DNA from 2 places in the Pelosinus fermentans DSM 17108 genome. Region 2 is predicted to be linked to the other one. Evidence: a T-box and tRNA genes for the amino acid it is inferred to sense, from the RefSeq annotation. Region 2 holds a T-box; the other holds one or more tRNA genes.
The links. The T-box of region 2 lies ahead of tyrS (tyrosine--tRNA ligase). A T-box ahead of a tRNA ligase gene usually reads a tRNA of that ligase, here a tRNA-Tyr.

Region 1: it encodes a tRNA-Tyr, which carries the amino acid that the T-box ahead of tyrS (tyrosine--tRNA ligase) is inferred to sense. The anticodon was not compared.

Annotation. Positions count from the first base shown of each region.
Region 1 covers NZ_AKVN02000001.1:4,176,530-4,180,941, reverse strand. The annotation lists gene pfp (diphosphate--fructose-6-phosphate 1-phosphotransferase) at 1-62, shown strand, start outside; gene FR7_RS19325 (undecaprenyl-diphosphate phosphatase) at 371-1,168, shown strand; tRNA gene FR7_RS19320 (tRNA-Thr) at 1,338-1,413, shown strand; tRNA gene FR7_RS19315 (tRNA-Tyr) at 1,570-1,654, shown strand; tRNA gene FR7_RS19310 (tRNA-Met) at 1,696-1,771, shown strand; tRNA gene FR7_RS19305 (tRNA-Met) at 1,877-1,952, shown strand; tRNA gene FR7_RS19300 (tRNA-Thr) at 1,999-2,074, shown strand; tRNA gene FR7_RS19295 (tRNA-Met) at 2,103-2,179, shown strand; tRNA gene FR7_RS19290 (tRNA-Thr) at 2,257-2,332, shown strand; tRNA gene FR7_RS19285 (tRNA-Tyr) at 2,354-2,438, shown strand; tRNA gene FR7_RS19280 (tRNA-Met) at 2,485-2,560, shown strand; tRNA gene FR7_RS19275 (tRNA-Thr) at 2,605-2,680, shown strand; tRNA gene FR7_RS19270 (tRNA-Met) at 2,738-2,814, shown strand; gene tuf (elongation factor Tu) at 3,048-4,250, shown strand.
Region 2 covers NZ_AKVN02000001.1:225,772-230,183, reverse strand. The annotation lists gene FR7_RS01065 (sigma 54-interacting transcriptional regulator) at 1-1,156, shown strand, start outside; gene tyrS (tyrosine--tRNA ligase) at 1,191-2,438, opposite strand; T-box leader at 2,487-2,705, opposite strand; gene FR7_RS01055 (MarR family winged helix-turn-helix transcriptional regulator) at 2,703-3,218, opposite strand; gene FR7_RS01050 (arsenate reductase family protein) at 3,406-3,774, opposite strand; gene FR7_RS01045 (amino acid permease) at 4,024-4,412, opposite strand, start outside.

The DNA of each region.
Region 1 (4,412 bases), 4.0 Mb from region 2:
CATTAACAATTAATGTAGATCCTGATGATTTTGTGAAGCGATTTGCATATTTGTTAGATTAATTGTAAAGAATGAGGATAAATAGGGAAGGGATTTGTAGATCCCTTTCTTTTTTTGTAGTATCAGAATAAGTTTTTTGGAGCAAAAGCCCGGAACCGCGAAGGCGCGAAGATAATAGGTCGAGAGAATATGTTTACTTCGTGTTCTTCCTATTCTTCGCGTCTTCGCGGTTCAAAAGGTCTTATTTTTAAAGGATATGAAGTATTTCTTGTGCTTTTAGAAACCTTTTTTAACAAAAAGGGTGTGTTTTGCATTAATTATGCGATATAATAAAATTTATGGTTATTTTAATAAATGAGGATGTGGTGGAATGAATGAAAATTTAATTGCTGTGATAATTGGTATTGTGGAAGGTGTGACAGAGTATCTGCCCGTTTCTTCTACTGGACATATGATTTTAGCAGGAAGTATGTTGGGGTTTGAGGGAGAAAAGGCTAGTGTTTTTGAAGTATTTATTCAGCTAGGTGCTATTTTATCGGTGCTTTTCTTATATCAAGAGAAATTTTCTCGTATGTTAAAACCGCAGCAGTTAAACGTTTATGGCAATGGATTGTCCATTAAACATGTTTTGGCTGGCGTTGTTCCAGTTATGGGCATTGCATATTTATTGCACAAGCCAATTAAAGAATATTTATTTTCTCCTTATACAGTTATTATTGGCTTAGTTGTAGGAGGCATCTTTATGTTATTTGCTGAGAAAGTCGCAAAGCGCCCTGTAACTACGGATGTTGATAAAATAACAATGCAGCAAGCTTTCTTTGTAGGGCTGTTTCAAGTGCTGGCGTTATGGCCTGGTTTTTCTCGTTCGGGTTCTACTATTTCTGGAGGACTTCTTCTGGGGCTAAGCCGTGGTGCTGCTGCTGAATTTTCCTTTATTATCGCTGTCCCTCTAATGGCGGTAGCCTGTATATATGATTTATTAAAAGTTTGGGATACGTTGAACATAGCTGATATACAAATGTTTTCCATTGGATTTGCAGTTGCTTTTGTTGTAGCCTACATATCAATTGTTTGGTTTATTAAATTTCTAAATAAGTCTACCTTGGCTTCTTTTGCTTACTATCGCTTTGTGGTAGCTGCCATATCCTATTATTATTTTTTCTTGTAAAGTGGCAATGGTGAGAATTGGATTGCCTTTCTTATAAGGAAAAACATTGACAAGAGAGTAGAAATGTAATATATTATTTAAGCAGTAGTTGACAGGTGGAAATAACAAAGAAAAACACTATTTACAAAAGAGAAAAAGTGTGATATAATTTAATCTTGTCAAAGGAAATGCTGGAATAGCTCAACTGGTAGAGCACCTCACTTGTAATGAGGATGTTGCGGGTTCAAGTCCTGTTTCCAGCTCCATTTTATTTAACTTCATTTAAGATAGGGTGTTGATAGATGTTCAGATGCAAGGCGCGACGAGGGGCACGAGTGAAGGCGTACTGAAGTACGTTGAACGAGTGAACAGAGGAGCAACGAAGTAGATGGGCGTTTAGCGACAACCGATACCTTAAAAATGGATGGGTTCCCGAGTGGCTAAAGGGAGCAGACTGTAAATCTGCCGGCTCCGCCTTCGCTGGTTCGAATCCAGCTCCATCCACCAATTTATCATTAATGTTTAGTGACAGTCGTTGTATTGAATATCGCGGGATGGAGCAGTTGGTAGCTCGTCGGGCTCATAACCCGAAGGTCACAGGTTCGAGTCCTGTTCCCGCAACCAATTTAAGCAGCGAACCAAAGGTTCATGAGCAGAGTGAGTGAAAACTTTGTGTGAGTCGCTTAGTTAGCACCGCAGTGCTAACATCAAAAATCTTTGTTTTTATATCGCGGGGTGGAGCAGTTGGTAGCTCGTCGGGCTCATAACCCGAAGGTCACAGGTTCGAGTCCTGTCCCCGCAACCAATGTTTATTACTGCTTTAAATCGAAAGATGTAAAGCAGATTTATATGCTGGTGTAGCTCAGTCGGTAGAGCGTATCCTTGGTAAGGATAAGGCCACCGGTTCAATCCCGGTCACTAGCTCCATTTGCTCGAAGTGCAGTATTTTTAACATGGCGGTGTAGCTCAGCTGGCTAGAGCATGCGGTTCATACCCGCAGGGTCCGGGGTTCAAATCCCTGCGCCGCCACCAAAAAAGTTATTGACATAACAATTTGATTGTTGTATAATTATAAATGTCGCTAAGGGAAACTGTGTGACATGAAAGATGCTGGAATAGCTCAACTGGTAGAGCACCTCACTTGTAATGAGGATGTTGCGGGTTCAAGTCCTGTTTCCAGCTCCATTTTATTTCTTTCATCAAAATGGATGGGTTCCCGAGTGGCTAAAGGGAGCAGACTGTAAATCTGCCGGCTCCGCCTTCGCTGGTTCGAATCCAGCCCCATCCACCATTTAAATTAAATACAAGATTATTAAATAATGTATATTACTGAATATCGCGGGGTGGAGCAGTTGGTAGCTCGTCGGGCTCATAACCCGAAGGTCACAGGTTCGAGTCCTGTCCCCGCAACCAATGTTTATTACTGCTTTAGATTGAAAGATGTAAAGCGTTTATATGCTGGTGTAGCTCAGTCGGTAGAGCGTATCCTTGGTAAGGATAAGGCCACCGGTTCAATCCCGGTCACTAGCTCCATTTATAGTGCTGGTCTAATAGTAGATATGCAAAATGGAAAAGTGGCTAAAAAAATATGGCGGTGTAGCTCAGCTGGCTAGAGCATGCGGTTCATACCCGCAGGGTCCGGGGTTCAAATCCCTGCGCCGCCACCAAACAAAGAATATAAAACTTCGCTTTAGTGCGAAGTTTTTTTGTTATTTAGCAGGAATTTTGATAAAATAATAGAATATTGTAGCTTGGTAAAATAAATGATGCAGTAAGGTTTCTTAAACAAGAGATTTTGTTTGCACTACATAAAAGACGCAGACAAAAGACTAGTGGTTTGGGTTTAGAATTAAGACAGGCCCTATTTCATAGCTCTGTAATAATTTAAGGGGGAATTATAATGGCAAAGAAAAAGTTTGAAAGAAATAAACCACATATTAACATTGGAACAATTGGTCACGTGGATCATGGTAAGACTTCCTTAACAGCTGCAATTACCATGACTCTTTCGAAACATGGTGGCGGAGAATTCATGGCATATGACATGATTGATAAAGCTCCAGAAGAAAGAGAACGCGGTATTACGATTAATACAGCTCACGTAGAGTATGAAACTGAAAAACGTCACTATGCTCACGTTGACTGCCCGGGCCATGCTGATTATGTAAAAAACATGATCACTGGTGCTGCTCAAATGGATGGAGCGATTCTAGTAGTAAGTGCTGCTGATGGCCCTATGCCGCAAACTCGTGAACATATTCTATTGTCTCGTCAAGTAGGCGTACCTTCCATGGTAGTGTTCTTGAACAAAGCAGACTTGGTTGATGATGATGAATTAATCGAATTGGTTGAAATGGAAGTTCGTGAACTTCTGTCCAGCTATGAATTCCCTGGTGATGATATTCCTGTAGTTTGTGGTTCCGCTGTACAGGCGCTTAACTGCGGTTGTGCAAGTCGCGAATGCAAATGGTGCGGAAAAATATTTGATCTGATGGATAAAGTAGATGAGTACATTCCAACTCCAGTACGTGCAACAGACAAACCTTTCTTGATGCCTGTTGAAGACGTGTTCACGATTACTGGTCGTGGTACAGTTGCGACTGGTCGTGTGGAACGTGGTGAAATCAAAGTTGGTGACAACATTGAAATCGTTGGTATGACTGAAAAACCTAGAACTGTAGTAGTAACTGGGGTAGAAATGTTCCGTAAACTCTTAGATTCTGCAGTAGCAGGAGATAACATTGGTGCACTTCTTCGTGGTGTTGAACGTAAAGATATCGAACGCGGTCAAGTATTGGCTAAACCAGGTTCTATCATTCAACATACGAAGTACAAAGCAGAAGTATATGTACTGTCTAAAGAAGAAGGCGGTCGTCATACTCCGTTCTTTACCAACTATCGTCCACAATTCTACTTCCGTACAACAGACGTTACTGGTGTAGTAAGTCTGCCAGAAGGTGTAGAAATGGTTATGCCTGGTGACAACATTCAAATGTCAATTGAGCTTATCACTCCAATTGCACTTGAAGAAGGACTTCGTTTCGCGATTCGCGAAGGTGGCCGTACTGTTGGCGCTGGCGTAGTAACTGCGATTGAAGCATAATTGCAAATTTTTTTAGGTGAGAAAATATAAAATTTTATGAACCACAAAGGCGCAATGCCGCCGTGCGGCACACAAAGGAGAACACACAAAAGAAATTATAAATAAATTCCTTTGTGTCCTTTGCGTCTTTGTGGTTCAAATATTTTTCTTAGCGATTGAAAG
Region 2 (4,412 bases):
ACTGCATAATGGACTTCCTTATAATAATCGCGAAATCATAGTTACCACGGTGAAAGGTAAGAATCATTATCTTACAAGCGGACGTCCTATAAAGGATGCCAACGGTATCGTAATCGGAGCTGTCGCGGTGTTAAAAGCCATGAAAGACGTAGAGGAATTGGTATATTCAGTAACCAAACCTGAGATTAATAGTTTTGAAGAAATTCTACATGTAAGCAAAGTTATGGAACATACCATAAACGTGGCAAAATTAGTTGCCCAAAATGATTCTACCGTGCTCATTCGCGGAGAAAGCGGTACTGGCAAGGAACTTTTTGCAAGATCCATACATATGGCAAGTCCAAGGCAAGAAAAAGTTTTTGCACCTGTGAATTGTGCAGCTTTGCCAGATGCTCTTCTGGAAAGTGAGTTATTTGGCTATGAAGAAGGTGCTTTTACAGGAGGACAGAAATATGGCAAAAGTGGACTTTTTGAATATGCCAATGGCGGGACAATCTTTTTAGATGAAATCGGTGAGCTTTCCTTTAGTCTCCAGGCAAAATTATTACGAGTGCTGCAGGAGGGGAAAATCAGACGCGTCGGCGGCAATCGGGAAATCGATGTCGATGTCCGAATTATTACAGCAACCCATAGTAATTTAGAAGAGATGCTTCGGAAAAATCAGTTCCGTGAGGACTTATATTATCGTTTGAATGTGATTCCAATCTTCATTCCTCCTCTGCGTGAGCGTAAAGAAGACTTGCCCCTGCTCATCGAAAGTCTCTTATTCAAGAAAAATCATCGTTTGAAAAAACATATTAAACATATCTTGAAGCCTGCCATGGACAAACTGCTGCAGCACGACTGGCTGGGAAATGTCCGGGAATTAGAAAATGTAATGGAACGTGCCGTTAGTTTTGCTTCTCATGGAGAAATCACCCAGGATGACATTATCCTGGATCATATTACTCCCACGACTTCCACTGTTGCCACACCAACCAGTAACACCCGCAAATTAAAAGAAGTCTTAGAAGAGATGGAATGCTGTATTCTTCACGAAACCATTAATAAGTATGGAACCTCCCGTCAAGTCGGTAAAATACTTGGTTTATCCCATACTGGAGTGTTAAATCGAATGAGAAAATACAATATTCCTAGTAGAGCGGATTCCTTGTGAGCAGATTACAATCGTAAAAAATCTTGAAAAACGATCAATTGCATTTTAACTGCCGATAAATACGCTTGCCAACTTGAATGATCAAGTCATTTGTTATGGTAATCACTGCATGTATATCCATGATCTTTTCACCATTAATCTTTATACCACCATTTTGAATCATTCTCCTTGCTTCGCTTTTGGAACTCTGCAAATCAAGTGTAACAAGTAAATCAATCACTGCTATTGATCTGGAGCCTTGCCAGTGAACTGCAGGAATATCGGTTGGAAGTTCTCCCTTTTGAAATACGGATTTAAAGCGAAGTTCAGCTTCCTCTGCCGCCTCTTGACCGTGATATATTCTTACGATCGTCCTTCCTAAAAGCATCTTGGCATCACGTGGATGTAGAATATTGTTTTTTACCTCATGCTGTATTTTCTGTATTTCATCTAGGGAGAAATCCGTTGCAAGCTCAAAATATTTAGGCATTAATTCATCGGGGATTGACATGGCTTTTCCGTACATATCATTTGGGGGCTCATCAATGCCAATATAATTATTCTTCGACTTAGACATTTTCTCTACCCCATCGAGACCTTCCAACAGGGGCATCAATATTGCCACTTGCTTTTCCTTACCAAATTTCTCCTGAAAATGTCTTCCCATTAAGATGTTAAAGTGCTGGTCAGTTCCTCCTAACTCAATGTCGTTTTCTAGAACTACAGAATCATATCCCTGCATTAAAGGATAGAAAAATTCATGAAGTGAAATCGGCTTTTTAAGGGCCAAACGCTCTTCAAAATCATCCCTTTCTATTAAACGTGCCACTGTAATTTTTCCTGCCAGGTTAATTACATCTTCAAAATGCAACTTAGAATGCCACTTGGAATTGTAGTGAAGTTCAATCTTTTCCATTTTTAGAACTTTTCCAAACTGCTGGAAATAGGTTTGGGCATTATGCTGAACCTCTTCATCCGTCAGCTGCTTTCTCGCAGTAGATTTACCTGTAGGATCTCCGATCTTTCCAGTAAAATCACCAATGATTAGCTGAATCACATGTCCGTTATCTTGAAACTGCCGCAACTTATTTAGTACTACGGTATGTCCTAAATGAACATCTGGTGCGGAAGGGTCTAATCCCAGTTTTATTTTTAAAGGCTTATCTAATAATACTGATTTTGCAATTTTATGCTTGAGTTCTTCTTCTGGAATGATCTCTGCTGCCCCAGAAGAATAGATGGAAAACTGTCTATCTACTTCTGCAAGCTGCTCTCTCGTTAATTGTTCCAATTGATTTTTCATCTTTGCTTCCTCCAATTGTATTTAAAATATAAAAAACCACGTTCCCAAAAAAGGGACGTGGTTTCTTGCACGCGGTACCACCCTAATTGAAGAATCTCTTCTTCCACTCAACGAAATAACGGTTCGCTCCGTTCTTTGCTACTCACTGTGTTCACAAAGAAAGCTCAGGGAGGTAATTCATATTTATCTTTGTACCGATTCACACCTCACATCGGCTCTCTGTTTACAGGGAGATAACATACTACTGATTCCCGTCAAAGCTTCCTATTTAGTTGATAGCTGCATACCTTTTATTACTTTTCGCAACAACCTGGCAAGCGTCTCTTGTTCTTCGAGACTTAATTCTTTCACGATTTCCATTTCGCCCTGATGAAAATCAGGATACAAATCCTGCATGACACTTATACCTTTTTCAGTAATTGTGACATTGACTAATCTGCGGTCTTTTTTATCTACATCTCTTTTGCATAGCTCTTTACTTTCTAATGTTTTTATTACATTGCTTACAGTAGCTGCTGTTATTCCAGAAGATGCAGCTAGCTGCCTTGTTTCCAGTGAATTGCATATCCAAAGATCATACAATATTGAAAAGGCTGTCCAAGACAGATCATACTTTGAAAGCTTCTCTCGCTCCATTTTGAGCTTTAAACACTGTCCCGCCCGATAGATGTTCGTTGCCACTGAAATAGCACTCACATTTAGAGGTCCTAATTGAACTTTAGGTAAACGCCGCAGCACATCCAATTCTCCCAAGGCAGCATTATGATCTAAAAATTGCATTGATTCCTAACCCCCAAAATCATTAGTTAACTAATTATTAATGTTGAAACAATTCTAGCATATCTTTATTATAACAGCAAGCAAATCTTTAAGATCATCTCGCTGCTTACTTGTCCTAAAAAATAGAGCCATGCTTTTTCTAAAGCATGGCTCTATTTTGTCTATTTTCGTATAAAATACCTGCTTCTTAGCACGGCACAGTGAGTCTTTCCCACTCCGCTTCCTTAAACCCGACCAGAACGTTATCCTGGGTTACTACCAAAGGCCGTTTGACAAGCATTCCGTCAGTTGCCTGCAGGGAAAACTGTTCCTCCTCAGACATACCTGACAGTTTATCCTTTAGTCCCAAGGATTTGTATAGGAGTCCGCTGGTATTAAAGAATTTACGTAAGGGAAGGTTGCTTTTTTCCCACCATTGACGCAGCTCCGATGCGGTTGGATTCTGCTCCTTAATATTTCGCATTTCATATGAAATGCCATTATCATCAAGCCATTTCTTCGCTTTTTGACAAGTAGTGCATTTAGGATACCATATAAAAAGACATTCTTTACTCATAATCGTATCGCTCCTATTTAAAATTAAAGGGCATTAATTCATGATCCCACTTCTAATTGCCGACATCCTACTGCTTTATTGGATTCATCAACCGTAATGGTAAAACCCTGATTTCTCCAAAAGTTAAACCCCCGGGAAAGAATCGATGAGTGTGCAGATACATCACATGATACCCATGTTCTTGGCAGAATTGTCTACTCTAAAACAATAAGAAGAGTAGACACCGAGCAGTCGTTTTAATAATTGTAATTAATTCTTTGCAGCCGTTTTTAGTTTAAAGCCAATATATAAAGTAAGCAACCAAATAGGAGCAATATATAAAGAAAAGCGCAGATCAGGAATAAAAGCCATAATAACGACAACAACGGCTAAAAAGACCAAACTAATATACGATGAGATCGGATGCAGCGGCATCTTAAACAAGATTGGCTCACCTGTCTTTTCTTTATGCTTTCGAAATTTTAATTGCACAATCAAGATGGTCGCCCAATTGATAATAATAGAAATCGTCGCCAGCGCCATAAAGTACAGGAACACCTTTTCCGGGTCCAAGTAGCTGATTAACACCGCAAGTAATGTAAAAGCGGTAGAAAATAAAATTGCAATGATTGGTGCTCCAGCTGAATTGAGCCTTCCAA